2 regions of the Dietzia sp. KRD202 genome follow, and region 2 is predicted to be linked to the other one. Evidence: riboswitches for the same ligand, from Rfam matches in the RefSeq annotation. Region 2 holds a riboswitch; the other holds the start of a gene.

Region 1 (15,021 bases), on a different contig from region 2:
ACGGTGGTCAACAGGACCGCCCGCACCCGCTGAGCGCGGCGCACTTACACACGAGAAAGGGCCGCCACTCCCCGCAGGGAGTGGCGGCCCTTTCTCGTGGTCCGTGGACCGGGGCTGCGCGGGTGACGCGTCAGTTGGCCAGGTAGGTGGCGAAGAAGCCGTCCACCAGGTCCTGGTTGCCGGCGTACGCGGCGTCGACGGCGTCGCGGTTGGCCTCGTAGGTGTCGGCGATCGGCAGGGCGATGCCGCGGCCCTCGGCGAAGGAGGACAGGGTCGCCACGTGCTCGGCTGCGGTGACCGCCTCCGGGGCGGCGGGCGCGGCCGGGGCGTGGGCCCGCGGGGCCGGCGCGGGCGCCGGGTTGGACAGGTCCCGCGGGGTCGGCGCGGAGTTCAGACCCAGCTTGGCCGAGCAGGCGGGCCAGGCGCCCCAGCCCTGACCGGCGAGGGTCTTCTCGGCGATCGCGATCTGCTGCTCGCGCGTGGCCTGGTTGGCCGTCGGGGCGTACTGCGTGCCGCCGTAGGCGGCCCAGGTGCTCGGCGAGAACTGCAGGCCGCCCTGGTACCCGTTCCCGGTGTTGATGCCCCAGTTGCCGCCCGCCTCACACTGGGCCAGGCGGTCCCAGTCGGAGTCGGGGGCGGCGTTGGCGGCCGGCGCGAGGGCCAGGCCGGCGGCGGAGAATGCGGTGCCCGCGAGCACGACCTTCACAGCGTTCCTGGGCGCTGAGGAGGGGGCGGCGGCACGGTGGCGTCCGGTGTAAGAGGTCATGTCGTCAGTCCTTTTCACTCTGTGCCTACGGGGTGAGCTGTCGGGTTCGGACGAGTGCGTCCGGCCGCCGGTGGCGGCTTCACCCCAAGGCGACCTGCGGCCGCCGGGCCCGTGGTGGGCCCTGTCGGGTCCCCCGTCCCCGCCCGGGTAATGGTCACTGTGGCATCGGCCGCTGGGCGGGGTTCGGTAGGTGCGTCCGATGCCGACTCGCTGACGAGTCTGCTACGAAACTGTAGCGGTCCGATGCCGGATCGTCACCATTCTGAAATAAACCGAGGCAGTGCAGGTCTGGCGAGGGTGCCGTTATCGGCTCGTTACCAGCGGTGTTCGCGGGAGGGTGTGGTTGATCACACCGACGGCGGTCGCGAGCCGAGGATGGCGTAGAGGAGCCCCAGCAGGAACCCGACCGGCGTGAACAGCATCGCGCCGAGATACAGGATGGTCGGCGCGTCGCGGCCGAGCACGAACGGGGTCAGCGCCGCCGCGACGGTGAACAACACTCCGATCGAGAAGATGACGAGCGCCGTCACGAACAGGCCCCGGCGTCGTGGCCGCACGGGGTCGGCTGCCCGCGCGGACGCGGCGGCGTCAGGTGTCCAGGGGTCGTCGGCAGGGCGTCGATCGTCGGCGGTCACACGGGGAGGTTACCGCTCGCCTCGCGGTGGGCACCAACGCGCACGAGGGTAGTCTCGGGGCATCAGTCATGGTTGTCGGTCGCGTATCCCGCGTCCGGTCGGAAGGTGGTTCGCGGTGCCCAGCGGCAAGGTCAAGTGGTACGACGCGGAGAAGGGCTTCGGTTTCCTGTCCCAGGAGGGCGGAGAGGACGTCTACGTGCGCTCCGAGGCGCTCCCCGCAGGGCTCGAGACGCTGCGTCCGCGCCAGCGCGTGGAGTTCGACATGGTCTCCGGGCGCCGCGGCCCCCAGGCGTTGCGCGTGGTGGTCCACGACGAGCCGACGGTCGCGGAGGAGCGGGCCCCGAGGAGCGGGCCCCGACGTTCGGCGGACGAGCTGCACGGGATGGTCGAGGACATGATCAAGGTGCTCGAGTCGACCGTCCAGCCCGAGTTGCGCCGTGGTCACCGGCCGGAGGCCAAGGTCTCGGGCCGGGTGGCGTCGGTGCTCCGCGCGGTCGCGCGCGAGCTGGATGCCTGACCCACGGATCAGTCGTCGTAGGTGAAGCGCACCGACCACTCGCCGTTGAGGATCGACTCCGACCCGTCGGCGGCATAGACGATCGCGACCGCACGGATGGCGAGGCCCTCGATCCGGCCCTCCTCCGGGGTGGTCACGGGCACCAGCAACTGGCCCGGCCCGCCGGCCTCGACGGTGTAGTCGCGAGAGCCGTCGGCGCGGATCTCGTAGACGTCCATCGTCGACGCACGCAGCTCTCCGGGCAGCCGGACGGTGAGGACGTCCTCATCCTGCACCCGGAACTCGCCGACCGGATTGGTGAAGGTGTTCCCGTCCAGGTCGGTCGCGGTGAACGGCAGCACGGTCACCTGGCCGCGATCGCTCGCGACGGTCACCTCGGGTAGTGCACCGTACCGGGCCTCCGAACCCTGCCAGGCGCCGACGATCGCGGCGACCATGATGATCATCCACGCCGCGATCGCCCAGGTGATGGGACGGATACGGGAGCCGGTCGACGGGGTCTCGTTTCGGGAGCTCACTCCCTCATTCTGCCGAGGGGCCGGGTGTCGGCCACACCCGGGTCCCGCGGCGGGCCCGGGAAGCGCGGCCTGTTGCCGCCGAGGCCGGGGACGAGGGTCGACCCGCGGCCGGTCAGGTGCGACTGCGCGAACATCAGGGCGCCGACCACGGCGATCACCGAGAACCCCACGGTGAAGTCGGTCGGCAGGAGGACGCCCAGTGCTCCGCCGAGGACCCACGCCACCTGCAGGGCGGTCTCGGAGCGACCGAAGGCCGAGGAGCGTGCGGCGTCCGGGATGTCCGTCTGGACCGACGCGTCGAGGGCGACCTTGCCCAGGGCGCTGCACACCGCCGCGACGAGCGCGAGGACGGCCGCGGCCCAGATGGTCCCGAGGAACGCGGCGACGACGGCCGTCGCCAGGGCCGCCCCCGCGGCCGTGCCGGCGATCCGTTCGGGCCGGCCCAGCGGGAGCCGCGCACCGACGGCGTTGCCGGTGAAGGTACCCAGCCCGCCGGCGGCGCCCGCCATCGCCAGGAGGCCGGCCTGCTCGATCGCGGTGGCGTCCTCCTGGGCCTTGGCCATGAACGCCAGGAACAGGGTGAGGAAGCCGGTCATGAAACGCAGGAGCGACACCGCCCACAGGTTCGCCAGGACGTTCCTGCCCAGCGGCCGCGTGAGGACCGCCCGGAGGTCACCGGTCAGACTCGGGCCCCGCTCCATCCGCAGGGTGGCGGACTCCTCGTCCCGGGACGCCTCGGCGTGCGCGGGGATGGTCACGGCGACGTAGGCCGCGACGAGGGCGACCGCTGCGAGCAACCACAGGGCGGCGTCGGAGTCCCACAGCCATGCCACGGCGCCGGCTGTCGCCCCTGCGATGAGGCTGCCGCAGACGTGCCCCAGCACGGTCAGGCGGGAGTTGGTGCGGACCAGGTCCAGGGTCGGGGGCAGCACGTGGGGGGTGATGGACGCCTTGACGACGCCGAACGTCTTGGACAACACGAGCATGCCCAGCGCGAGGGGGTACAGGAGCCAGGAGTCGAAGTTCAGCGCGAGGACCACCGCCAGCACCGCACGCAGGGTGAACGTCAGTGAGACGGTGAGACGTCGGCCCCGGTGCAGGCGGTCCAGCGCAGGGCCGATGACCGGCGCGATCAGTGCGAACGGCGCGACCGTGACCAGGAGATACAGCGCCACGCTGGCGCGGGACTCCGCGGTCGCGGCGGAGAAGAACAGGGTGTTGGCCAGGGCCACGGCGAGAATCGCGTCGCACGCGAAGTTGGCGACCGTGACGTAGCTGAGCGGAGCGAGCCCCGAGCGGTCCGCGCCGTCGGCGTGGAAGACCCGGCGCACGCCCCGTCCGGCGGAGGAGACGGCGCGGCGCGCGGGTCCGGTGTGACGCTCACCCAACGAGGCGCACCTCGTACATGGTCGGCCACAGCTTGCCGGTGAGCAGGACGTTCCCGGAGTCCGGCAGCGCCGCGATGCCGTTGAGCACCGCATCCGGGTCCGCGGGCCGCGGTTGCTGGAGCTGCCCGGCGTCGTAGATCGCGGTGACCTGCCCCGTCGCGGGATCGATCCGCACGATCTCGTCGGTCATCCACACGTTCGCGAGGACCGAGCCGTCCGCACACTCCAGCTCGTTGAGCCGGGTGACCGGCGTGCCCCCGGAGGTCACCGACACGCGTCCGGTCGGCTCGAAGGTCGTCGGGTCGCGGAAGGTCAGGGTGTCGGAGCCGTCGCTCATCACCAGCGCCGTGCCGTCGGAGCACAGGCCCCAGCCCTCGCCCTCGTACGGGACCTCGGAGCGCACCTCGAGGGTCTGCGGGTCGCGGTTGTGGGCGATGCCCTTCTGCCAGGTGAGGGTCCACAGGGTGTCGGGGGTGACGGCCAGGCCCTCGCCGAACTCGTCCCCCGCCATGGCGACGGTCACCGCGGGCTCGCCACCCCCCAGCGGTCGACGCTGGACCACGGAACTGCCGACCCGCCCCGTCGACTCGTAGATCTCGTCGCCCACCACCTGTAGCCCCTGGGTGAACAAGGACGGGTCGTGCTCGAGCGTGCGCACGACCTCCACCGAGCCGCGCGCGGGTTGCGGGTCCGACGGCCCGACCGGCACCCGGGGGGCCGCCGAACTCCCGGCGGCCGAGCCGGCGGGGACGCTCGACGAGGCCAGGGAAGCGCCGGCGGAGGTGGTGGCGGGCGGTGCTCCTCCGTCGTCCGAGGAACACGCCGTGAGTGCGGCGACGAGGCTCAGGGACACGACGAGGGGGCCGACCGGGCCGAGGGCGCTGCGCATGCCCCCCAGGATGCCGCACGACGGGCCGGGCCGTGACCTCCACGCGGAGATGCGCATAATGGGAGGGGTGAACACCGAGGTAGGCACGGATCAGGGGTCGGATTTCAACGGCGCGCTGCGTGAGCGGCTGGCCTCCGGCGTCGACGTGGCCCGGTCGGCGGTCGAGGAGTTCGCCGCGGAGGGTGTGGGGGAGCACCTCGGCAGCACCGTCGAGGCGGAGTTCACCACCACGCACCGGTTCGCCTCCGAGCTGCCCGGGTACCGAGGTTGGTACTGGGCCTGCGTCCTCGCGCTCGTGCCCGGTGGTGACCTGACCGTCGACGAGATCGCGCTCCTCCCGGGAGCGGACGCGCTGGTCGCCCCCGAGTGGGTGCCGTGGGATCGGCGCATCCGGCCCGGGGACCTCGGCGCCGGGGATCTGCTCCCGCCGCCCGAGGACGACGACCGGCTCGTCCCCGGCTACACGCTGAACGGCGACGACGAGCTGGACGACGCCGCGGGGCCGATCGGTCTCGGCCGACCGCATCACCTGAGCTGGGAGGGGCGGGCCGCCGCCGCCGACCGGTGGACGGTCGAGCGCGGACCGGACACCGAGATCGCCCGGGCCGCCAAGCACCACTGTGGGACCTGTGGGTTCCTGGTGCCCGTGGCCGGGTCCCTGGGCGCCCTGTTCGGCGTCTGCGCCAACGAGTTCTCCGCCGACGGGCAGGTCGTCCACCTCGAGTACGGCTGCGGCGCCCACAGCGAGGTCGAGATCCCCTCCGACACCGGGCCGGCTGTTGCCGACGCGTACGACGACGCCGCCGTCGACGTGGTGGTCCTGCCCCAGCAGCTCGCCGCGACCGCACGTGCCCGCTCCGCCGCCGATGACCGCACGGACGATCAGGCCGCGTCCGGCCACGCCGCGTCCGGTGCGGCCGCCCCCCACGAGGGTGGGGACGCCGAGACGTCTGTCGACGAGCCCACGTCCGCGGACTGACCCGCTCAGTCCAGGTCGTAGTCCAGGCCCTGTTGGGCACCCGCGCTGCCGCGTAGTACGGCCCGGCGCTGCAGTGCGTAGACGACCGTGCCGACCGCCCCGACGCCGACGCCGACCGCGCCCAGGATGACCGAACGCATGTCGACCTCCTCCATGAGCATGTGGGCCAGGAGGGCCAACGTCCACGCCAGGGTGCCGATGATGACGACGGGTCGGGGGTCCAGCAGGTAGGCGGGAATCCGGGGGACCCCCGGGTCTGTCGACTCGTCCGTCATGACCGCGACGCTACCGCAGGCGGCGGGGCGGTTACTCTATGACGGTTCCTCACCCACAGCTCAGGAAGGTCACCAGATGTCGCAGAGCACCGGGGCCCCGTCGCAGCCCCCCACCAAGGTCGGGGCGCTCGATCGCTACTTCAAGATCAGCGAGCGCGGCTCGACGGTGTCCCGCGAGGTCCGCGGCGGGCTCGTCAGCTTCTTCGCGATGGCCTACATCATCATCCTCAACCCGCTGATCCTCGGCTCGGGCACCGACGTCGAGGGCAACCAGCTGTCGATCGTCGAGATCGCCGCGGTCACCGCCTTCACGGCGGGCGTGATGACCATCGCGTTCGGTGCGATCGCGCGGTACCCCTTCGCATTCGCCACGGGCCTGGGGATCAACTCGCTCGTCGCCGTCACCATCGCGCAGCAGGTGACCTGGGCCGAGGCCATGGGCCTGGTGGTCATCGAGGGCATCATCATCGTGATCCTCGCCGTCACCGGGTTCCGCACCGCCGTGTTCAACGCGGTGCCCGGCGAGCTCAAGGCGGCCATCGCCGTCGGGATCGGCCTGTTCATCGCGATGGTCGGTGTCGTCGACTCCGGTTTCGTCCGCCGCCTCCCGGACGCGGCCGGCACCACCGTCCCGGTGGGGCTGGGCATCAACGGGTCGATCGCCTCGTGGCCCACCTTCGTCTTCGTCGTCGGTCTCCTGCTCTGCGGAATCCTCGTCGCACGCCAGATCCGCGGCGGCCTGTTCATCGGCATCGTCGTCACCGCGGTCTTCGCGGTGATCGTCGAGGCCCTCGCGGACGCGGGCCCGTCCTTCGTCGACGGTGAGCCCAATCCGACCGGCTGGGGCCTCGCGGTCCCCGGCATCCCCGATTCTCTCGGGGGCATCCCGAACCTGTCGCTGATCGGCCAGGTGGACCTCATCGGCGCGTTCGTCCGCATCGGGCCGCTGGCCGCGGGACTGTTCGTCTTCACCCTGCTGCTCGCCAACTTCTTCGATGCCATGGGCACCTTCACCGGCCTCGGCAAGGAAGCCGAGCTCATGGACGACAAGGGCAACCTGCCCAACATGAAGGCCGCGCTGGTCGTCGAGGGATTCGGTGCCGTCGCCGGCGGTCTGACCTCGTCGTCGTCGAACACGGTGTTCCTCGAGTCCGCCTCCGGCATCGCCGAGGGAGCCCGGACGGGCCTGGCGAACGTCGTCACGGGCGGGTTGTTCCTGCTGGCGATGTTCTTCACCCCGCTGTACGAGGTCGTCCCGGTCGAGGCCGCCGCGCCCGCGCTGGTGATCGTGGGTGCGCTGATGATCTCGCAGATCAAGGCGATCGACCTGACCAACTTCGCGGTCGCGCTACCGGCGTTCCTCACGATCGTGGCGATGCCGTTCACGTACTCCATAGCCAACGGCATCGGGATCGGTTTCATCGCCTGGGTCGTCATGGCCACGGCCACCGGCAAGGGCCGCACCGTGCACCCGATCCTCTGGATCGTCGCGGCCGCGTTCGTCGTGTACTTCGCCATCGGTCCCATCACCGACGCGCTGGCCTGACCGGCCGGCGGAGGAGCGAGCGAACCGTGCACGTCGTCGACGTCTCCGACCCCGCCGACCCCAGGCTGGACGACCTGCGTGACCTCAACAACTCCGACCGGCGGCCCGACCTGCCCGGCGGCCGGGGATTGGTGATCGCCGAGGGCACGTATGTCGTGGGCCGCATGCTCCTCTCGCGCTTCCGGCCGCACGTCCTCCTTGGTACCGACGCGCGGTTGACCCAGTTGCGCAGGGAGGCCGCCGCCGAGGGGTGGGACGCCGACGAGCGGGCGGGCGGCGCGGTGTACCTGCGCACCACCAAGGACGTCCTCAGTGAGGTGATCGGCTTCCGGTCCAGCCGCGACATCCTCGCCGCCGCGGACCGGCCCGCACCACTGCCGGTCGAGGAGGTGCTGGACGGCGCGCGGACGCTCGTCGTGCTCGAGGGCGTCAACGACCCCGAGAACCTCGGCGCGATCTTCCGCAACTGCGCTGCCCTCGGGGTCGACGGCGTGCTGTTCGGGGCGGCCGCCGGGGACCCGCTCTACCGGCGGGTCGTGCGGGTGTCGATGGGACACGTGCTCCGCCTGCCGTTCGCCCACCTGCCCGGCACGCCCACCACCTGGCAGCGTTCGCTCGAGGGCCTGCGGGAGCGGGGCTTCCGGACCGTCGCCCTGACGCCGTCCGCCGACACCCCGCTGTCCCGGGCCGTCGACGCCGACAGGGTGGCGTTCGTGCTCGGCGCGGAGGGCCCGGGGCTCACCGAGCACGCGATGCGTGCCTGCGATGTGCGGGCCGCGATCCCCATGACCGACGGCACGGATTCGCTCAACGTCGCCACCGCCGCGGCGGTCGCGTTCTACGAGCGGTCCCGCCGGGACTGACCCGCTCGCGACGGGCCGCGTCGACCCGCTAGCGGGATCCGCCGTCGCGACGGCGGCGGGACACCGAGTCCGCGCCCCGGCGCACGGCGTCACCGACGAGGCCGGCGATGCTCCGTATCCGGCCGCCGCGCGCACCCCCGCCCGGCCCGCGGGATCCGGAGGGGAGCCGCTCGTAGTCGTCGTCGGCGTAGGGGGAGGGCCCGCCGGCGGCGCTGTCGCCATCGGCGTCCGTGTCGGACCCGACGCCGGCGGCACGCCTCGCGGCCGCGTGGAGCTCGGCGCGGCCCGGCATCCCCACGACGTGCAGTGCCGGCCCGGAGAGCGGGGTGTGCTGGCGTACCTCGCGGCGACCGTCGGTGGCGAACCCGTGGACCGGCACGTCGAGCCCCCCCGGCTCCAGGTCGAAGCCGAGCCAGTCGCGGTGGGCGGCGTGGAGGAGCGACGATGGCGAGAACGGCAACGCCAAGGGGGTGTCGGTCGCCGTGTCGAGCGGGAACTCGCCGGCCCAGTAGGGCCTCTCGAACGGCAGGGGCATGCCCTCGTCCTCGACGATCCGGTCGTCGGCCCCGGCGAACGCCCGCACGAGCCGCCCCGACTCCCACCGGGCGAATCCGCTCACCCCGTCCTCCGCATCCTGGGCGAACAGCAGGATGGTGGGCGCCTCGACCAGTTTCAGCCACGACTCCGGGGTGGCGGACGGCGTGATGGGCCCCTCCATCGGGGTCTGGACGACGGTGAGTCCCGGGAACGAGCCCACGTAGATCTCCCCCGGCCCGGCCGAGGCCGAGCGGTTGAGCGGGAACGCGCCCAGGGACGCCACCGTGACCGTGGGGAACAGCCGCGACAGCAGACGTCGCGCGAAACCGGGGTCGGACGGCTGTCCCGCCCGGATCGGTGCGGCGGGATCGTCCGTGGCCAGATACCAGAAGGTTGCGACGTGGTGTCCCATGACCGGACTCAGTCGTCCTTACCGCGGACCCCGAGCAGGACGTCCTCCCACGAGGGCATCGTGGGATGACGGCGCGAGTGGCGTCGTTCGGGTTCGGTGGGCGTGGGCTGGAGGAAGTCCTCGTTGTCGGTGTTGTCGTCGTCGTCGTTGTCGTTGTCCTTCCCGCCTCGCACCCCCGCGGGGCGCGAGGCGCCGGACGTCGGCTCCGACCGCCCGGACGCCACCGGTCCCGTCCCCGCGGGAGGGGCGGATGCGGCGGGGGTGGACGGTCCGGCTGGTGTCGACGATCCGGCTGGGGTGGCCGGCGCGGCGGACGGCGCGGGGACCGCGCGGATCGGCGGCGGGCCCGGCGGCAGCGGGGGAGGAGACGAGACCGAGCGCAGCGCCGTCGCGCGCGAGGGGTCGAGGATGTTCTCGGCCTCGTCGTCGAGGGCCCGGGCCGAACCGCCGTGCGAGTCGGGGACGAACGACCACGTCGCACTGGCGTCGTCGGACAGGCCCGCCGGCCAGGAGGTACGGACGACCCACCCACCGGACCGGTCACGCCAGGCGTCCCAGACGACCAGGTCCGGGTCCACGCCACGGCGGTCGAGGGCGGCACCCACCCGGTCGGCGAGCGTGTTGAGGGCCGGGCCGTCCGGCAGCACCGGATGGGCGCCCTTGGCCATGTCGGCGGCGTTGGCGCGTTCCAACAACACCGGCACGGCGAACCCCTGGATCCGCGACAGTGACACGCCGGCGTCGGCGGCGACCTCCTCCGGGGAGGCGCCGTGCCGGATGCGGTCCTGGATCTCGCGGGGGCGCAGCGTACCGGTCACGGGAGCCCGACCGGACCCACCGCCGGGCACGAACTCACCACGGGCGGCCGCCCGCAGACGATCATCGAGTGGCAGGGAGAACTTCTCGCCGAAGTCCGGGACCTCGCATTCGACGACCGACGACTCGGTGTCCACACCGACGATCCTCAGCTTCCGCATGCCGCCTCCTCGACTCCTCGCGGTCCCGTGGGCGGCTCGAGGGGTCGAGTGGCGCGCACCCGGGTCCTGGGCGTTGATCCACATGGTAGGTCAGCACAGCCCACCCGGCGCGCGGACGGGCCGGGTGGGCTGCGGAAAACTGCAGACGATGCTGCGCGGGTGGCCCCCGAAGGACGCCGATCAGGCGAGCTGGCCGACCACGTGGTCGATGCAGCGGGTCAGCTGCGTGACGTCCTCCGGCTCGATCGCCGGGAACATGCCGATGCGCAGCTGGTTGCGGCCCAGCTTGCGGTACGGCTCGGTGTCGAGGATGCCGTTGGCGCGCAGCGTCTTGGCGACCTTCGCGGCGTCGATCTTCTCGTCGAGGTCGATGGTGCCCACGACCTGCGAGCGGTGGGCCGCCTCGGTGACGAACGGGGTGGCGTAGTCGCTGGCCACGGCCCAGTCGTAGAGGCGCGAGGACGAGTCCTTGGTGCGCGCGACGCACCAGTCCAGACCGCCCTGGGAGTTCATCCACTCGATCTGCTCGGCGAACATGATCAGCGTGGCCACGGCCGGGGTGTTGTACGTCTGGTTCTTGCGCGAGTTGTCCACCGCGGTCGGCAGGGACAGGAAGTCCGGGCACCAGCGGTCGGTGGCGGCGATCTCGTCGACCCGCGCGAGCGCGGCCGGGCTCATGATCGACACCCACAGGCCACCGTCCGAGGCGAACGACTTCTGCGGGGCGAAGTAGTAGACGTCGGTGTCGGCGATGTCGACGGGCAGTCCGCCGGCGCCGGAGGTGGCGTCGATCGCCACCAGCGCGTTGTCCGAGCCGGCCGGGCGGCTCACGGGGAGCATGACGCCGGTCGAGGTCTCGTTGTGGGCCCAGCCGATGAGGTCGACCGACGGGTCCGAGGTCGGCTCGGGGGCCGAACCGGGCTCGGCGGAGATGACGATCGGGTCGGCCAGGAACGGCGCACCGCCGGTGACCTTCGCGAACTTCGACGAGAACTCACCGTAGGTCAGGTGCAGCGACTTCTCGCGGACCAGGCCGAAGGCGGCGGCGTCCCAGAACGCGGTGGTGCCGCCGTTGCCCAACACCACCTCGTAGCCGTCGGGCAGGGAGAACAACGAGGACAGGCCGTCGCGCACGCGGCCCACGACATCCTTGACCGGGGCCTGCCGGTGACTGGTGCCCATCACGGTGGTGGCGGCGTCGGACACGGCCGCGATCTGCTCGGGACGGACCTTGGACGGGCCGCAGCCGAAGCGGCCGTCGGCGGGCTTGAGGTCGGCGGGGATGGTGGGCAGCTGATCGCTCATGCTCTTGGGGTGCCGTTCGGTCGGGGTGTGGGACGTGGTCCATCGTAGTCCGGCCCGTCCGTGGCCCGGAGTACCGTCTGGGTCATGGAGGAACCCGCCCTGGAACCGGCCGATTTCGACGTGATGCGGGTCGGGTACGGCCTGCATCCGCGCTTGGACGTCGCCGACCTGGACGACGGGTGGCTGCCGCTGTTCACCGCGTGGTTGGAGGAGGCGGGGCGCCGAGGTGTCCGTGAGCCCAACGCGATGGTGCTCGGCACCGTCGGTGCCGACGGCCGGCCCTCGACCAGGACGGTGCTGTGCAAGGGCGCCGACGAGCGGGGGGTGACGTTCTTCACGACGACGACGTCCCGCAAGGGCACGCAGTTGGCGGAGACCGGGTACGCGTCGGTGACCTTCCCGTGGTTGGTCGCCGAGCGTCAGGTCCACATCGAGGGTCCGTGCCATCCGGTCGACCGGGCGGACAGCCTCGACTACTGGCGCACGCGGCCCCGGGGGTCGCAGGTCTCGGCGTGGGCTTCGGAGCAGTCCCGACCGGCCGAATCCGTCGAGGAGCTGGAGTCGCTGTACGCGACCGCGGAGCGGCGACTGGCGGGCGTCGACGAGATCCCCGTGCCGGACAGATGGGGCGGGTTCCGGCTGGTGCCCGAACGGGTCGAGTTCTGGCAGGGCGGTCCGGACCGCTTCCACGACCGCGTCGAGTGCCTCCTGGCGGGGGAGACGTGGACGGCCCGCAGGCTCCAGCCCTGACCACCCGCGTCCAGACAGGCTGTGGGGCCGTGGGGGGAGCGTCTGAGAACTCCCTTCGAACCGTGGTCCGCCCTCACGGTAGGGTGTGGCACAGCACATTCGTGGCGGGATTCAGGCCGCCGGGACCAGTCGTCGGAGAGGGAATCGCGTGACCGCAGGCTCGAACGGTTCGGACCGCAATGCAACACTGTCCTACCCCGGCGGTGAGCTCGAACTCGATGTGGTGGAAGCGACCTGCGGAAGCGACGCGGTGCAGCTGGGTTCCCTGCTGGCGAAGACGGGGATGACGACCCTGGACGTCGGGTTCGTCAACACCTCCGCCTGCACCTCCTCGATCACCTACATCGACGGCAACGAGGGCATCCTCCGTCACCGCGGGTACCCGATCGACCAGCTCGCCGACAACGCGTCCTTCCTGGAGGTCTCGTACCTGCTCATTTACGGTGAGGACCCCACGGAGGCCCAGCTCGCCGAGTTCACCGAGAAGGTGCTCGCCGAGACGACGCTGCCCGGCCAGATGATGCCGCTGCTGCAGGCCTTCCCCCGGGACACCCACCCGATGCCCGTCCTGTCGGCCGGCGTGAGCCTCTTCGGGACCCACGGTGACGACCTGGACATCGACGACCCCAAGGCCGTCGACCTGGCCACCGCCCGACTCCTCGGACGCGGCCCGACCCTGGCCGCCGCGATCGAGCGCATCCGGGGCGGCAAGGACGCCATCGACCCGGACCCGTCGCTCGGGTACGTCCGCAACTTCCTGCGGATGACGTTCGGCCCGGACTACGAGGTCACCGACGAGGTCGCCGACGCCCTCGACATGCTCCTCGTGCTGCACGCCGATCACGAGCAGAACTGCTCCACCTCCACCGTCCGCATGGTCGGTTCCTCCGAGGCCCCGCTCTACGCCTCGATCACCGGGGGCATCAACGCGCTGTACGGTCCGCTGCACGGTGGCGCCAACCAGGCCGTGCTGGAGATGCTCGAGCGGATCGACTCGGAGGGCGGCGACGCCACCGACTACATGGACCGGGTCAAGAACAAGGTCGACGGCGTCAAGCTGATGGGCTTCGGCCACCGCGTCTACAAGAGCTACGATCCGCGCGCGCAGATCGCCAAGAAGCACGCGCACGCGCTGCTGTCGCAGAGCAACGACCCGCTGCTCGAGATCGCGCTCAAGCTCGAGGAGACGGCGCTCGCCGACGACTACTTCGTCGAGCGCAAGCTCTACCCGAACGTGGACTTCTACACCGGCCTGATCTACCGCGCGATGGGCTTCCCGACGGAGATGTTCACCGTGCTGTTCGCGCTCGGCCGTATGCCCGGGTGGATCGCGCACTGGCGCGAGATGCGCGAGGATCCGTCCACCAAGATCAACCGCCCGCGTCAGGTCTATACCGGCCCGGCCGAGCGGAGTTTCACCCCGATCAGCCAGCGCTGAACCCGGGAACCTGACTCCAGGAGGAGACACCATGGACAAGCCCGAGATCGACATGCCGACGGGCCCCGCGCCCACCGACCTCGTCGCCGAGGACATCACGGTGGGGGACGGTGCCGAGGCGGTCGCCGGCGGCAACGTCACCGTCCACTACGTGGGGGTCGACTACGAGACCGGTGAGCAGTTCGACTCCTCCTGGGACCGCGGCGAGTCCATCACCTTCCCGCTCAACGGCCTGATCCAGGGTTGGCAGGAGGGGATCCCGGGGATGAAGGTCGGCGGTCGCCGCCAGCTGGTGATCCCGCCGGACAAGGCCTACGGCACCTCCGCGGCGCTGCACCCGCTCGGCGGCAAGACCCTGGTGTTCGTCATCGACCTGCTCAACGCCTGAGCCCTCCTCCCGTAGCCGGGAGACCCGATCGCCCCGTCCTCCCCACGGAGGGCGGGGCGATCGGCGTCGAGGGGACGGTTCGCCCCGACGTGCGCGCACGACAGCGGGATTGAGTAAAGTCTTTTCTTATCGACGGTGATCAGCGCCGTCCCAGCAGGAAAGAGTCTCCATGGCCCAGCCCATCCGTCGCACCCTCGCGGCCGTCTCCGCCACCGCCTTCGCCGCCGCCGGCCTGGGCCTCGCGGTCCCGGCCACCGCTACCGCCGCGCCCCGCGTCGAAACCGTGTCCGGGGCCACGTATGTGAGCTTCGACGACCTCGCGCCGGGGCAGCTCGACACCGTCGAAGACCTCGCCGAGCAGGTGAACCTGATCTTCCCGGGTGACCAGGAGGTCGTCTTCGTCATCGACAGGAAGGGCCCCCGCTCCGCGATCGGGGTCTACGGGCCCTCGCGCGGCGGGATCTCCCTGGCGGTCGAGTGTGACCCGGCTGTCGACACGTGGGAGTCCCATCTCGCCGGGTCCTGTCAGGGCAACGAGGAATCGCTCCTGGACTGACGGCTGCGGAACGGGAGTCCGAGCCCGCCGGCCTCCCGCGGCGGCGGGCGGGCTCGGACCCTATCCCTGCGGCCGCAGGAAAGGCGCCAGCGCGTCCAACACGGCCGGGTCCTCGATCGTCGAGGGCACCACCACGTCCTGCTGTCCGTCGGCGATCTGGCGCATCGTCTTGCGCAGGATCTTGCCCGAGCGGGTCTTGGGCAGACCCTGCACGACCGTGCAGTCCCGGAACGTGGCCACCGCACCGATCTCCTCACGCACCATCGCCACCAGCTCGGCCCG
Region 2 (15,021 bases):
TCACGCGGTCGGCGTGGACGCCGCCGGTGATGAACGTCTTGGCACCGTTGAGGACGTAGTGGGTACCGTCCTCGGAGAGCTTGGCGGTGCTCTTCATGCCGGCCAGGTCGGACCCGGTGCCGGGCTCGGTCATCGCCAGCGCCCACATCTCCTCGCCGGAGACGAACTTGGGCAGGTAGCGCTGCTTCTGCTCCTCGGTCGCCAGGGCCTTGATGTAGGGGAGGCCGAGCAGCACGTGGACACCCGAGCCGCCGAAGTTCACGCCGGCGCGGGCGGTCTCCTCGGACTGGATGGCCTCGAACTTGTGGGAATTGATCCCCGCGCCGCCGTACTCCTCGTCGACGTTGATGCCGAACAGGCCGAGGTCGGCGAGCTTGTAGTAGAACTCACGCGGGACGATGCCGGCCTCGAACCACTCCTGGAAGTGGGGGGTCACCTCGGACTCGATGAAGTCACGGAGGGTCTGGCGGAAGGCCTCGTGGTCTTCGTTGAACACAGTGCGGCGCAAGTGCGTGCCTTTCCGTTGGACGGTCTGCTCCGGTGGCAGGCCACCGTGGAGGGGAGCGGAGCGTCAGGTTGGTGTACTCCTACTGGTGAGTAGCCTACAAGAATTCGAACTCTCTCACCCGCCCGCCGACCCGTCCGAGGCCGCGACGTCACCTCGTCGGCGGAGTGAACTCCAGGCCGTCGTCGGCGATCAGCCTGATCGGCCCGGTCACCTCACGTCCGGTGACCCGTTCGCCACGCTGGGTCACCGCCACCACGCCCTCCTCGCGTAGGTCGAACGCGACCTCCCGGGCGACGGGCATGAGGTCGCGCCAATGGTCCCCACCCGCCACCCGGGCCGCGTCCGACGGGCAGATCGACCCCTGGCCGCGCGAGCGCAGGAGCGTCCTGATCGTCGCGGCCAGGCGGCCGCGTGTCCCCTCCCGGGTGGGTTCCCACCACGGGTCGCCGCGCTCTCCGAGCGCGACCTTGGCGTCGTGCACCATCACCCGGGCGGCATCGCCTTCAGTCTTGACCAGCCGGCGACCGGTCATCAGTGCCCGGACGAGCTCCGAGCGGAGCTTCTCGGGGATGGACGGATCCGTCGCGCGCCACCGCCGGCCCCCGACCACGATGTGTCGACCGTCCTCGGTGTGCTCCACGCCGGCGCCGGTGCTGTCGTCTCGATCGGTCACACCCAGATCCTGCACCGCCTCCCCCTCGTTCCCCACCGATCGCCGATCGAGGGTGTCGCACACCGGGCCGGTGTTAGGGTCACGACAGGAACTGGAACGTGTTCCACCAGAGCTGGATGACGACGAGGGGCTGCCGTGACGGCGCAGGACAACACATTCGACGCGGAATTCGACGTGGTGGTCGTGGGGTCGGGGGTGGCAGCCCTCTTCGGTGCCGCGACCGCCGCCGCCCGGGGTCTGTCGACCTGCCTGATCGAGAAGACCGACCGCTTCGGGGGGACCTCCGCGTACTCCGGCGGCGCCGTGTGGCTCCCTGGCAACTCCGTCCTCGCCCGGGACGGGGTCGAGGACTCCGTCGAGCGGGGGCGCACCTACTTCCGCGCCGTGGTGGGGGACCGCACCGCCGCCGACGTCCAGGACGCGTTCCTCAACACCGGGCCGCAGGTCGTCGAATTCCTTCAGGACGAGCTGGGCATCCCGACCCGCTTCCAGGCCTTCCCCGACTACTTCGACGCCCCGGGGCGCCAGGAACTCGGCCGGAGCATCTACCCCAAGCCCATCAAGGGCGAGGAGGTCGGCGACCGGGCGACCGACATCCGTCCGCCGGTTCCGGCTGACCAGTTCGGCGCGGACGACGACACCACCAAGCTCGAGGGCGGCAGGGCCTGGGTGGCGCGACTCGTGCTCGCACTCGACGCGATGGACACCGCGGAGACCCGACTGAACACCGCCGCCGAGGAACTGGTCCGTGACGACGACGGACGTGTCGTCGGGGTGGTCGTGAACGGTCTCTCCGGCCTGCAGGTGCTGGGCGCACGCCGTGGGGTACTGGTCGCCGCCGGCGGTTTCGAACGGTCGGCGGACCTCCGCCGCCGCTGGCAGGACATGCCCACCGCCGACTGGTCCTCGTCCCACCCCGCCACGGGCTCGGGCGACGCCGTCCGCATGTTCGAGCAGGTCGGCGCGGAGCTGGACCTGCTCGACCAGTCCTGGTGGTGCCCCGCCACGCTGTTCCCCAACGGGCACGCCGCGTTCACCCTGGGCTTCCGCTCCGGGATCATCGTCGATGGCACCGGCCGGCGATTCGCCAACGAACTGCTGCCGTACGACCAGATGGGGCGCAAGATGCACGCCCGCATGGCCGACGGGGCCGGTGACGAGTTCTGGTTGGTGTTCGACGACGCCGAGGCCGGCGGCTACCCGGCGATCTGTATCCCCGCACCCGAGCCCGACGCGTTGCGCGGGGCCGGCCTGTGGCACACCGCGGGATCCGTCGAGGAACTGGCCGAGGCCACCGGGCTCGATCCCGCCGCGTTGCGCGAGAGCGTGGACCGGTTCAACGGCTTCGCCGAACAGGGGCGCGACGCCGACTTCGCCCGCGGCGAGGACCCGTACGGGCGGTTCTTCCTCGGTGCCGCCACGGCCGATCAGTGCCTGCGGCCCGTCGGCGGCGACCAGCTCCACGCCGTCCGACTCGTCCTCGGCGACCTCGGCACCAAGGGCGGTGCGGTCATCGACGCGAACGGCGCCGCGCTCGACGCGGACGGGCGCCCCATCCCGGGTCTCTACGCCGCCGGCAACTCGTCCGCGTCGGTCTCCGGTGAGGCCTACCCGGGTCCGGGTGTGCCCCTGGGGTCCGGGATGACCATGGCGTACCGGGCGGTGGCCGACATGGCCGGACAGGCCCTCCCGATCGCTCCCTGAGCACGGTGCCGGCGCCGGCGACGAACCACCCCGGTCAGCGGCCGGCCCATGCGAGGAAGTCCGCGGCCGCGATGACCGGCGTGCCCCACTTGTGGGCCGCCCTCGCCTTGGTCGACTGGCTGCCCGGCTCCGCGACCACCAGGGCGTCGCAGCGACTCTTGGTGACCGCACCGACGGGCACCAGGCCACGGCCGAGGGCGAGGGCCTCCATCTCGTCCCGGGACACGAGGACGCCGCTGCGGTCCAGGGCGCTGCCGGAGAAACACACCCGCGTCCCGGGCCGCAGGACGTCCGCCGCGCCCGCCTCCGGCGGAGCCTCCAGCCCCGGCGTCAGGTCCGAGTGCACGATCTCGGAGGCCAGCCGGAGCCGCTCCAGCACGTCGGCGGTCATCGGCACCCGCTGCGCGGCGCGTCGGATCTGCCCGGCGACGAGTCCGCGCGCGCCTGCCCGGAGATCGCGGTCGCCCGGGGTGACGATCTCGTCGTCGTCGTCGTCGTCGTCGTCGGCCCCGGCCCCCGGGCGCCCACCGCGGCGGGGGCGCCCCAACAGAGCGGCCCCGACCTCGGCGCTGATACCGAGCATCGCCGACAGTTGGGGGAGTACCTCGGAGGTCGGTGGGCGGACGTCGGCGTCGCGGCTGAGCAGGTAGCCGACCGCGGCCTCGTCGACGAGGTCGGCGTCGAACGTGCCGGCCGCCGCGTCATCGAGGTGCAGCCGCCCGTGGGCCTCGAGCGCCACCCGCGCACGCGCGAGGGCCGATCCGGAGCGGCCACGTGCCCGCTCACCCGGGGTGAGGGCGTCGGTGGGGATGTCGACCCCGACCGGCAACGGCACCGTGCCTCCCAGGCGCGCGAACTCGGCGTCCAGTCGACCGAGAGTGACGTCGAGGTCCACGCCCACCGGGGTGTACCCGTCCACCAGTGGGGCGACCATCGACCACGCCTCGAGGAGCGTGGGGGCGAGAAGGACATCGGAGACGGTGATGCCGTAGTCCGTCCGCGCCCGGGCCAGGTCGCGCTGGGGATTGACCAGCGTCGTCACCGCGGTGCCGTCGGGGAAGGCGATGGCGAGCTCCACCGGCCGGGGCCGGGACCGGGGTCCGTCCTCGCCGACGGACACCACCGCGACAGCGCAGTAGCGGCGGGCCGAGAGCCCACCGTCCGGCGCCCGCAGGAACCGGATGATCCGCCGGTCCGTCTTGAGGTCCACGGGCAGCACCGGCCGGGTGAGGACGAGGCCTTCCAGGGACCGGCAGCGGCTCAACGCCACGTAGAGCTGCCCCGCCACGAACGTGCCGCCGCCGAGGTCCACGACGACCCTGTCCAGGGTCTGTCCCTGGCTCTTGTGGATGGTCACCGCCCAGGCGAGGGTGAACGGGAACTGGGTGAAGGACCCGACCACCTCGTGTCGCATACCGCCGCCGTCCGTCACCGGTCGGGTGACGTCCCAGGTGTGGAGCGCGACCTCGGCGACCTCACCGCCGGTGAATGCGACGACGACGACGGGTCCTCGCTCTCCGCGGTCGCCCCGTCGCCCGAGGGTCACATCGAGCACTCGTCCGATGGATCCGTTCACCCAACGGTCCGCCGGGTCATTGGTGAGCATCATGACCTGCGCGCCGACCTTGAACCCCAGCACCTCCCGGGTGGGGAGCTCGAACCCGGTGAGATCGCCGGTGAGCGTCGCCTCCATCGCCAGTTCCGACCCGGACAGCCGATCGAGGCGGCGTTGGTTGTGGCTCGCGGCCCTGCGATTGGTGGTGGTGAGCGTCAGCCAGAACTCGTCGTCCGGCGGATCGAAGTCCGGGTCGGTGCGGGAGTTGAGCCGTTCGCGCGCCGGGCCGACGAGAGCGCCCTCGCGGATCGAGTTGAGGATCGCGGTGAGGTCGGGATCACCGGACTGCCGGAAGACATGGGTGAGGTCGACGGTGGGGAAGTGCTCGGGGTGGTAGCGCTCGGCGGAGAAGAAGTACGGCGTCGGGTAGGTCGCCTCGAAGGACGATCTCTCGGACGCGGTCACCACCGGCGGTAGCTGGAAGAGGTCGCCGACGAGGACGAGCCGGACGCCCCCGAACGGCATCGTCGGGTCCGGGCCGAACCTCTCGAGCGCGATGGCGACCATGTCGAAGACGTCGGCCCGCAACATCGACACCTCGTCGATGACGAGCGTGTGGGCGCCGGCGAGGGCCTGGGTGAATCGCCCGGGACGGTAGGCGCTGCTGCGCACGTGGTCGACCGTGTGGTCGGGGTGGAAGCCGAACAGCCGGTGGATGGTGTAGCCGCCCACGGTGAGGGCTGCGATCCCGGTGGGCGCGGCGACGAGGGCGGGGTGGTCGGTCTCGGCGAGGAACCGGCGGATCAGGGTCGACTTTCCGGTTCCGGCCCTACCGGTGAGAAAGAGATCGTGTCCCGAGTGCAGAAGGTCGAGTGCGCGGTCGACCTCGTCGGTGAGCACGAGTCCTCCGCGTCCGGGGCCCACCGGCATCCGATCGTCGCTCATCTGTGCCTCCCCTCGGCCGCGACGGCTGGCTTCCGACGACCGCGGGCCGGACCTCCAGGTGGAGATCCGGCCCGCGGTCGGGTGCTGTCGGGGAATCAGTGCCCGTCGTGGCGACGAGTCCGGTTCTCCTCCTGCAACGTGGTGAGCATCGAGTGCTCGCGGTGGTGCTTGTCGTGGTCGGCGTCCTCGAGCAGACGGGCCTCCTCGACCGGGTCGGCCTTGAGTGCGCCCCGCGGGGGACGGCCGGCCACACCGAGCTGGTTCATCTTGGTGGGGACCTTCGCGCCGGCGTAGGCGAGCGGAACGGCGTGGCCGTGCTCGTCCATCTCGCCGAGCGGCTGGTGCACCTCGATGAACTCGCCCTGCGGCATCCGCATGATGATGCCGGTCTCGATGCCGTGCTCCAACACCTCGCGGTCCGCGCGCTGGAGACCCAGGCACAGGCGGTAGGTGGCGAAGTACACCAGCGGCGGCAGGACGATCAGGCCGATTCGACCCGCCCACGTCGTCGCGTTGAGCGAGATCGAGAAGTGGTACGCGATGAGGTCGTTGGCACCCATGAGCACCAGGATTACGTAGAACGTGATCGCCATCATGCCCGCCGCGGTGCGGACCGGCACGTCGCGCGGACGCTGCAGCAGGTTGTGATGCCCCTTCTCGCCGGTGAGCTTCGACTCGATCCACGGGTACGCGAACATCAGCGCGACCATGGCGCCCAGCATGACGGCCACCCAGGTCGTGGCGGTCACGGTGTACGGGCCGAGGTAGAGCTCCCAGGCCGGCATCACTCGCGCGCCGCCCTCTGTCCACAGCATGTACCAGTCCGGCTGCGAGCCCGCCGAGATGTGCGACGGGTTGTATGGCCCGAGGTTCCATATCGCGTTGATCGTGAACAGGCCCGAGAAGAGCATGAGCATGCCGACGGTGATGGCGCCGAAGGCGATCGACTTCACGGCGAAGACCGGGAGGATCCGGACACCGACGACATTGTTCTCCGTGCGGCCGGGCCCGGGGAACTGCGTGTGCTTCTGGTACCAGACCAGCGCCAGGTGAGCGGCGATCAGCGCGAGGATGATCGCGGGGATGATCAGCACGTGCAGGACGTAGAAGCGCGGGATCATCAGCTCGCCGGGGAAGTCCCCGCCGAAGATCATCCAGTGCATCCAGGTGCCGATGACCGGCAGGCCGACGATGATGCTCGAGGTGATCCGGAGGCCGGTGCCCGAGAGGACGTCGTCCGGCAGGCCGTAGCCGAGGAAGCCCTCGACGATGCCCAGGAGCAGCAGCACACAACCGATGACCCAGTTGGCCTCACGCGGGCGACGGAACGCGCCGGTGAAGAAGATGCGGATCATGTGGACGACCATCGAGGCGACGAACAGCAGCGCCGCCCAGTGGTGGATCTGGCGCACGAAGAGTCCGCCACGGACCTCGAACGAGATGTTCAACGCCGTCTCGTAGGCACGGGAGATCTCGATGCCGTTGAGCGGTGCGTAGGCACCCTGGTAGATCACCTTCGACAGGGACGGGTCGAAGAACAGGGTGAGGTAGACACCCGAGATCAACAGGATGATGAAGCTGTACAGGGCGATCTCGCCCAGCAGGAAGGACCAGTGCGTCGGGAAGACCTTGTTGATCTGCCGGCGCAGGCCCTTGGACATGGTGTACCGCGAGTCCAGGCCATCGCCCAGTGCCGCGAGTCTCGTGTTGTTGCTCATGAACGACGCTCCCAGAAGGCAGGTCCGACCGGCTCGATGAAGTCACCGTTGGCGACGAGGTAACCCTCGCTGTCGACGGCGATGGGCAGCTGCGGCAGTGCACGGGCGGCGGGGCCGAAGATCGGCTTCGCGTACTCGAGCGCGTCGAACTGCGACTGGTGGCACGGGCAGAGGAATCGATGGGTCTGCTGCTCGTACAGCGACGTGGGGCAGCCGAGGTGGGTGCAGATCTTCGAGTAGGCGTACAGGTCGCCGTAGTTGAAGTTCTCCTGGCCCTTGCGCTTGGTCACGCGGGCCGCGTCCTCGGGACGGAAACGGATCAACATGACCGAGTTGCGCGAACCGTGGATCGAGTGCATGTGCTCCTCGAAGTTGCCCAGGGCGCTGGCGGGGAGGGGGAAGACGGACTCGAGGCCACCGGCGGACAGGTCGTCCACACGGATGCGCTCGAGGCGACCCTCGCCGGCCGGCGGGTGCCCGTCGGGGTAGACCTTGCCGGTGTCGCGGCCGAGGTAGACCTTCTCCGGCGGGAGGCCGTCGGGACGGGTGTCGGACGCCAGGGTCCACCCGGTGGTGTGCAGCGTGCCGTCACCGGCGAGGGTCATCTCCCCGCGCTTCCACGGGTTCTTGATCATGCCGCCGAGCGGCAGGATCGCGGAGAGGCCGATGAGCCCCACACCCGCGCCGAGGAAGCCGCCCATGACCTTGCGGCGGCCGAGGGTGGAGGTCTTCCACGAGTCGTTGAGCTCGGCGACGAAGGTGCGCCGGTCGAGATCGTCCGAGGCGCCGTCGTGGCGGGTCTGGACCGAGATCTCCTCGGGGATGAACTTCTTGGTGAACTGCACCGCGCCGAAGCCCAGGAACAGGATCGACAGCCCGATCGTCAGGCCGAGCAGTGGCGTGTAGGTCATGTACAACCAGTAGCCGTCCTCACCCTCGCCGCGGTACTCCCACGGCCAGAAGATGTAGACGACGGCGAAGGCGAGGCCGAACAGTGCCGACAGCGCGAACCAGGTGGTGACGGTCAGCGCCGCGCGCTTCTCGGCGCGGGTGGTGGTGCCCTCCGGGAAACGGGCCTCGCGGAACCGGACGTCGACCTCGTCGAGTTCGGTGCCCATGCGCACGAGCTCGGCATCGCTCATCCGGTCGAGATCCGCAGGGGACGGGTTCTTCGGGGTCTCACTCATGAACGGGATCCGATCCACAGGGTCGCGCCGATGAGGGCGACGATGCCGACAAGCCACATGGCCACACCCTCGGTCACGGGACCGAGGCCGCCGAGGCCGTAGCCTCCGGGCGAGACCTTGGAATCCGAGTCCTTGACGAACGCGATGATGTCCTTCTTCTCGTCAGGGGTGAGTTGACGGTCCGAGAATTTGGGCATGTTCTGGGGTCCGGTGAGCATGGCCTGGTAGATCTCCTGCTCATTGGCAGGGTCGAGAGTGGGGGCGTATTTGCCCGACGACAGAGCGCCGCCGCGACCGGTGAAGTTGTGGCAGGACGCACAGTTGAGGCGGAAGAGCTCTGAACCGCGTGCGATCTCCTCGGCGCGGGCCTGACCGGAGGCACCGCGCAGCGACTCCTGGGCGATGGTGCCGTCCGGGTCGGTGACGACCTCGGGGCCGCCACCGTAGAGGTCGACATACGCTGCGAGCGCGATGATCTGGTGCTCGCTGTAGCGGGGCTTCTTGCGCTCCGCCTGGGCCTCGTTGTCCGCCGCCGGCATGCGGCCGGAGTTCACCTGGAAGTACGTCGCTCCCGCGCCCGTGCCGACCAAGGATGGACCGCGGTCCTTGACGCCTTGGAGATTTATCCCGTGGCAGGTGACACAGGAGACCTCGTAGAGCTGCTTTCCGTCGGCGATGAGCGCGGCCTGGTCCTGTTGAGCCGTCGCGACCTGTGGCTCGGGAATGACAGCCGTGGCGACAGCGCCCGCCCCGACGAGGCCGCCCGCGATGACTAGCGCGCCGACTGCCTTCCGGCGACGCTTCGTGGACACTGGGCGCGCTGGAGCCACAACGGGGTCCGGCGACGGCGTATCGGCAGCGGGTGGGAGAGGAGAGTTCATTGTGAGTTCCCTTTGGAGTTGGGACCCGCTGGACACAGCGTCCTGCGGCCAGCTGACTACTGAATGAAGTAGATGGTGACGAAAAGTCCGATCCAGACCACGTCGACAAAGTGCCAGTAATACGACACGACGATGGCGGCTGTGGCCTGCGCCGGCGTGAATCGCGACATCGTGGTCCGCATGACCAGTACGACGAACGCCAGGACGCCCGCCAACACGTGAAGCCCATGGAAACCGGTGGTAATGAAGAATACCGACCCGTAGACGCTCGACGAGATCGTGACGCCCTCGAGGTAGAGCATCACGTACTCGTACGTCTGTCCGATGAGGAACACTGTTCCCATCAAGGCGGAGATCATGTACCACCTGCGGAGTCCGAAGACGTCACCCTGCTCGGCGGCGAAGACGCCCATCTGGCAGGTGAACGACGACGCCACCAGGATGACGGTGATCGTCAGGGCGTACGGCACATTGAGGTGTACGGGATAGGAAGGCCAGTCACCTCCCGAGTTCGCCTTGGAGACGAAGTACATCGCGAACAGGCCCGCGAAGAACATCAGCTCCTGGGACAGCCAGACAATGGTGCCCACACTGACCATGTTCGGCCGATTCAGCGAATGAACACGCTGGGCCATGGCCGATCCTGAGTTATCTACTGCGCTCGTCACGTGGCCAAGTATGACCCCTGAGGAGGGACGAGTCTGCACGGACCCCCGAAATCGGCGTGTCTGTCCAGCGTTTCCGCAGGTCGCTTCGGAAACTCTCAGGGCAAGGGTCGGTATTGGTCCCCCTTGCAGGGGCTATCAGGGCACTCTCAGGCGAGCACCGGCCGCTCGCCGCCGCCGGAGTGCAGGGTGTCAGCGCACGGGCCGGGTCGGAACAGTGGCACGATTGACGACGTGCGGGCGGCGCCCTGTGGGGCGTGTCCGTTTCCATGACACCAGAGGAGGTCGGGACACGTGGGCAGTTCGGCAGCGTTCGACGGGGGCCGGTCGTGGCCCGGGGTTCTCGGTACCCTCACCGCGGGCGGGGACCTCGATCCGGCGGAGGCCGGGTGGGCGATGTCCCGGATCATGGAGGGTGTCGCCACCGACGCTCAGATCGCAGCCTTCGGCGTTGCCCTGAAAATGAAGGGCGTCACGGGTCCGGAGCTCGACGCGCTGGCCTCGACCATGCTCGACTACTCCCGTCGGGTGCCCACTGATCGTCCCTGCGTGGACATCGTCGGTACCGGTGGCGACCGCCAGGGCACGGTGAACATCTCCACGATGTCCTCTCTCGTGGTGAGCGCCTGCGGGGTGCCCGTGGTCAAGCACGGCAACCGGGCGGCGTCGTCCAAGAGCGGCGGTGCCGATGTGCTCGAGGCGCTCGGGGTGGCGATCGACCTCGGCCCGGAGGACGTCGGGCGGTGCCTCGACGAGGTGGGCGTGGCCTTCTGCTTCGCGCCCGTGTTCCATCCCGCGCTGCGTTTCGCCGCGACTCCCCGGCGTGAGATCGGGATCCCGACCGTCTTCAACATCCTCGGGCCTCTCACGAATCCCGCGGCACCCGCCGCGAACCTCATCGGCTGCGCCTTCGAGGGGCTGATGACGGTGATGGCGGAGGTGTTCGCGTTGCGCGGTAAGTCGGCGCTCGTGGTGCGTGGGTCGGATGGTCTCGACGAGATCACCATGACCGGTCCCACCCGGGTCCTGCGGGTCTCGGGCGGTCATGTGGACGAGGATCAGGTCGAGCCCGCCGACTTCGGGATGAGCGCCTGCTCGATCGAGGAACTACGGGGTGGGGACGGCGTCCACAACGCCGGGGTCGCCCGCGATCTCCTCGCGGGAGCGCGGGGCCCGGTCCGCGATGCGGTATTGCTCAACTCCGCGGCCGCGCTGGTGGCCTTCGACGGTCTCGAGCGTGGTTCCGACCTGGTACCTGCCATGCGGGCCGCGGTGGACCGGGCCGCGGCGGCGATCGACGACGGCGAGGCGGGGCGGCTGCTCGAGAAGTGGGCCGGGTTCAGCGTGCGCTGACGAGTCCCGTCCCGCGGTGCTCGGCGGCGGCGCTCTCGGCCAGGGCCGCCCAGCCGGTCAGCGTGTGCGCCCCGTCAAGGGGGAGCGTCCAGCAACCCTCGACCGAGACGATGCGTGTCCTGGTCGAGTCGATCCACCGGTGGACGTTCCGGATCTGGGCGGCGGTGGCACCGGCGAAGGGGCCGGGGCCGGGCTGCACGGTGGTCGCGGCGGCCCGGAGTCCGTCGATGACCGGCATCGGTGCCGCTCCCGGCGGGACGACCCCGGATCCGGCGAGTCGACCGTGGCGCACCACCGCGACCGCCCACGTCCGGCGCGGCGCCGGCTGTGCGAGAACGATCTCGGGCAGCGAGGCCGTGGCGGCGAGTTCCTGCCGTCGGGAGAGGACCCGCACGAGAGCTGCGGTCCTGTCGCGGAGCCTGGCCGCGCGTTCGAACGCGCCCTCGGCCGCGAGTACCTCCACGCGGTCGACCAGATCCCGCAGGGGGCCGGAGTCCCGTCCCTCCGCCAGCGCCGCCCAGCGATCGGATCCCGGGGCGGTGCCGAACACGCCGAGGAGGTCCTCCCGGGCGGCCCGGGCGTCCTCGGCGCGCCGGAAGGGCCCGATGGCGGCGGGGTCGTCCGGCGTTCGCACGACCTTCGGGCGGGTGGCGCGGCCGGTGGGGGGCGTGAGCCACCAGCCGCGGCGCGGGCTCCGCGACCGGGTGTTGAACGGGGGTTGAAGCGAGTCGATGAGCTGTTCCTCGACGGTCCACGCCTCGAGGAGGTGGGCGCACGCGACCGAGTCGATCGAGTCGGCCAGCCCGACCATGGTGCGCATCCGTCCGCGCGTGTCACCGCCGGAGTAGTAGGACCGGGCCCGTCTGCGGACCGCGCCGGACGAGCCGACGTACAGGGCGCCACCGGCGTCATCCCGGAACACGTAGACACCGGGCCCCTCGGTCAGCGAGCCGGTCATGGCGGCCCGCCGCCTCACCTCCGGGGAGAGACGACCGTCGTAGGCCCGTAGCTCCGACAGGGTCGAGACCCCGCAGTCGCCGACCCGCGAGATCAGTGCGTGGAGCACGTCGACCGTGGCGCGGGCGTCCTGCAGGGCCCGGTGATTGGGCTCCACGGTGGCCCCCAGGTGCGCGGCGAGGACTCCCAACCGATGGCCTCGTGTCTCCCCGCGGTGCAGCACCCGCCTCGCGAGAGCCAGGGTGCAGAGCGACGGGGGATCGGGCCACGGGCGCCCGGTCGACGCGGCGGCGGCCCGCAGGAAGCCCAGGTCGAACCGCGCGTTGTGGGCGACGAGGACGGCCCCGCGGGAGAATTCGAGAAACGTCGACATCACCTCGCCGAGACTCGGGGCACCGACGAGGTCGTCCGGAGCTATCCCCGTCAGTCTGCTGATGTGGCGGGGCAGGGCACCGTCGATCGAGACGAACGTCGACAGTTCCGCCTGCACCTCGCCGCCCCGGACGCGTACCGCGCCGATCTCGGTGATCTCGTCGCTTCCGGTCCGGGTGCCCGTCGTCTCCAGGTCGACCACGACGAACGTGACGTCGGACAGCAGAGGCTCGAGATCGTCGAAGGCTGCCTGCACCCCGGTCGAGACGGGGGAGGGGGATCGGGGCATGGCGGAGACGGTAGCCCCGCCCTCCGACACCGCCGGCCCCGCCGTGGTTGTCGGACCTTGTCCCTAGGGTGCCCCGCAGTACGACCACCCCGGGCCCGGATCGCGGCTCGATAACGAACGGGCAACACGCCCAGGACGAAGTGTGAGGTAGATCATGTTCACGATGGACTGCGTGCGGTGTCCCGCAGGACCCGCCGCATGTGACGGGTGCATCATCGCCGTTCTCGACGCCGGAAAACCGCAGGTGGACGAGCTATCTCCGGAGTCGTGCGGCTATGTTCTGGACCCGGAGGTCCGCGAGGCGATCGACGTCCTGCGCGAGGTCGGAATGGTCTCCACGGTCGAGATTCTGGGGGCTGACGTCGCCGCGTGAGCGATGAACTGGACTTCGACGAGACGGTTTCGTAACCTTTTCGAGACCTCGGAAGTCATCGCCCGCCTGCCGGCGGGGAGCCGGGGTCACACCTAAGCGCCGAAGGGCGCACCGGGGAACCAAGATCCACTGGGGTGAATCGCACGAGGGCCTACAGGTCCGAAGCGTAGGACAGACTTCCGTGTCCGAACCCGTCAGCTAACCCGGTCGGTGCCGCAGGAAGAAAGAGGAACAGTCTTCGTGGGAGCCCACAGCATCAAGACCAGCTCGACCGGCCGCCGTGTCGCCGCCGCCGGCCTGCTCGCAGCCGGAGCCGCTGTCGCCGGTTCCGGAACCGCCGCCGCCGCACCCGTCACCGTCGACGTCCCCGTCGAGCTGCGGCTGCCCGGCGTGCCGAACCAGGTCTCGTTCGACCTACCGGAGGGCATCGAGCTCCCGGCCGGCCTGGCCCAGGCCCAGGCACAGGCGGCGCCCGTCGAGTTCGCCGCCCCCGCGCCGGTGGTCTCGACCGGCCAGCGCATCCTCGACGCCGCCACCACCCGGGTCGGCTCGCCCTACGTCTGGGGCGCTACCGGCCCCAACTCGTTCGACTGCTCCGGTCTGACCTCGTGGGCCTACAAGGAGGCGGGGATCTCCATCCCGCGCACCAGCCAGGCCCAGATCGGCGGCGGCACCCAGGTCTCCAAGGCCGACCTGCAGCCCGGCGACATCGTCGCCTTCTACAGTGGCGCCAGCCACGTCGGGATCTACGCCGGCAACGGCCAGGTCGTCCACGCCCCGTACTCGGGCACCTCGGTGAGCTACGCGCCGGTGGACTCCATGCCGTTCTACGGTGCGACACGCTACTACTGAGTCGGGTCGCTCCCCGAACCTCCGCAGACCCCGTCGGCGTCCGGTCTCGAACCGGTCACCGGCGGGGTCTGTCGTCTGTAACATCCCCTCTCGGGTACCCGATTCCACCGTAGGCGTCGGCTGGGCGCCCGCGCCCTGCGTGACCCGGATCCGAGAGTTCGACGACACCAGATGACCCGCAGCCTCAGCGTGCTCGCGATCGCAGCGACCGTGACCACCTCGTTGACCCTCGGTCCCGCGCCGGCCGGAGCGCAGACCACCACCCCGGACCGGTCGTCGCCAACCGCGACCACGGCGCCTGTCCCGGGTCCGGTTACCCCGCCTGATCAGGTTTCGACTTCTCCCGCTCCGTCGTCGACCGCTCCGTCTTCCCCCGCTCCGTCGCAGACTGCACCGTCCACCACGCCGTCCGCCACAGCGGTGCCCGGCGAGATGAGCGAGGACCTGGCGGAGCTGGCCCGGTTGTCCGAGGAGGCGGGAGCATTGGGGGAGCAGCTCCACCTCGCGCGCGGGGAACTGGACCGCGCCAACGGGGAGCGCGTCCGCCTCGAACGGGCCGCCGGGGTCGCAGCCGGACGGTCCGCCCTCGCGGACGGCACCGCGCGCCGGGACCAGTCCATCGTCGATCACCTCGCGACCATGCGGTACCGGGGCGGGGACACCGGCGCCACACGGGCGGCAGTGCTCGCCGAGAGCCCCCGGGACCTGGTCGACAGGCTCGACACGCTGCGCCGACTGTCCGGGGCCACCACGAGTGCACTGGACGCCTCCAGAGCTGCGTCCCGGGATGCGGTGCAGCTCAGGGAAGAGGCCGCGCGTTCCGCGGCCGAGGCCCGGGACGCGGCCCGCGTCGCGCAGGAGCGAACCGACGCGCTCGCCCGCCGAACCGAGGAGATGCGGGTACGGATGGATGAGGTCCGTCGCCGGGTCGACGCACTGTCGGACGCACAACGCGATCTCTGGATCGGCGGACCGGTGGTGCCGGAGGG

What was found. A riboswitch is a leader RNA that binds a small molecule or an ion and turns the genes downstream of it on or off. The one in region 2 is predicted to bind cyclic di-AMP.
Region 1: it holds a riboswitch for cyclic di-AMP, as region 2 does, so the genes downstream of both, J1M64_RS13955 (transglycosylase family protein) here and J1M64_RS12225 (C40 family peptidase) in region 2, are expected to answer to the same signal.

Annotation. Positions count from the first base shown of each region.
Region 1 covers NZ_JABFAN010000018.1:23,478-38,498, forward strand. The annotation lists gene J1M64_RS13950 (hypothetical protein) at 1-33, shown strand, start outside; gene J1M64_RS13955 (transglycosylase family protein) at 131-766, opposite strand; cyclic di-AMP (ydaO/yuaA leader) riboswitch at 775-932, opposite strand; gene J1M64_RS13960 (hypothetical protein) at 1,114-1,401, opposite strand; gene J1M64_RS20225 (cold-shock protein) at 1,517-1,918, shown strand; gene J1M64_RS13970 (DUF2771 family protein) at 1,927-2,436, opposite strand; gene J1M64_RS13975 (MFS transporter) at 2,433-3,824, opposite strand; gene J1M64_RS13980 (glutaminyl-peptide cyclotransferase) at 3,817-4,713, opposite strand; gene J1M64_RS13985 (DUF3027 domain-containing protein) at 4,772-5,692, shown strand; gene J1M64_RS13990 (DUF2530 domain-containing protein) at 5,698-5,967, opposite strand; gene J1M64_RS13995 (NCS2 family permease) at 6,044-7,513, shown strand; gene J1M64_RS14000 (RNA methyltransferase) at 7,540-8,376, shown strand; gene J1M64_RS14005 (hypothetical protein) at 8,405-9,325, opposite strand; gene sepH (septation protein SepH) at 9,334-10,302, opposite strand; gene serC (phosphoserine transaminase) at 10,483-11,607, opposite strand; gene pdxH (pyridoxamine 5'-phosphate oxidase) at 11,692-12,357, shown strand; gene J1M64_RS14025 (citrate synthase) at 12,506-13,795, shown strand; gene J1M64_RS14030 (FKBP-type peptidyl-prolyl cis-trans isomerase) at 13,827-14,183, shown strand; gene J1M64_RS14035 (hypothetical protein) at 14,353-14,739, shown strand; gene J1M64_RS14040 (propionyl-CoA synthetase) at 14,800-15,021, opposite strand, start outside.
Region 2 covers NZ_JABFAN010000016.1:323,463-338,483, forward strand. The annotation lists gene J1M64_RS12170 (acyl-CoA dehydrogenase family protein) at 1-508, opposite strand, end outside; gene J1M64_RS20405 (DUF3253 domain-containing protein) at 657-1,181, opposite strand; gene J1M64_RS12180 (FAD-binding protein) at 1,317-2,885, shown strand; gene J1M64_RS12185 (AAA family ATPase) at 2,920-5,385, opposite strand; gene J1M64_RS12190 (cytochrome bc complex cytochrome b subunit) at 5,481-7,103, opposite strand; gene J1M64_RS12195 (ubiquinol-cytochrome c reductase iron-sulfur subunit) at 7,100-8,290, opposite strand; gene J1M64_RS12200 (c-type cytochrome) at 8,287-9,171, opposite strand; gene J1M64_RS12205 (heme-copper oxidase subunit III) at 9,228-9,839, opposite strand; gene trpD (anthranilate phosphoribosyltransferase) at 10,131-11,189, shown strand; gene J1M64_RS20215 (DEDD exonuclease domain-containing protein) at 11,176-12,807, opposite strand; gene J1M64_RS12220 (hypothetical protein) at 12,962-13,180, shown strand; cyclic di-AMP (ydaO/yuaA leader) riboswitch at 13,260-13,408, shown strand; gene J1M64_RS12225 (C40 family peptidase) at 13,421-14,032, shown strand; gene J1M64_RS12230 (NlpC/P60 family protein) at 14,465-15,021, shown strand, end outside.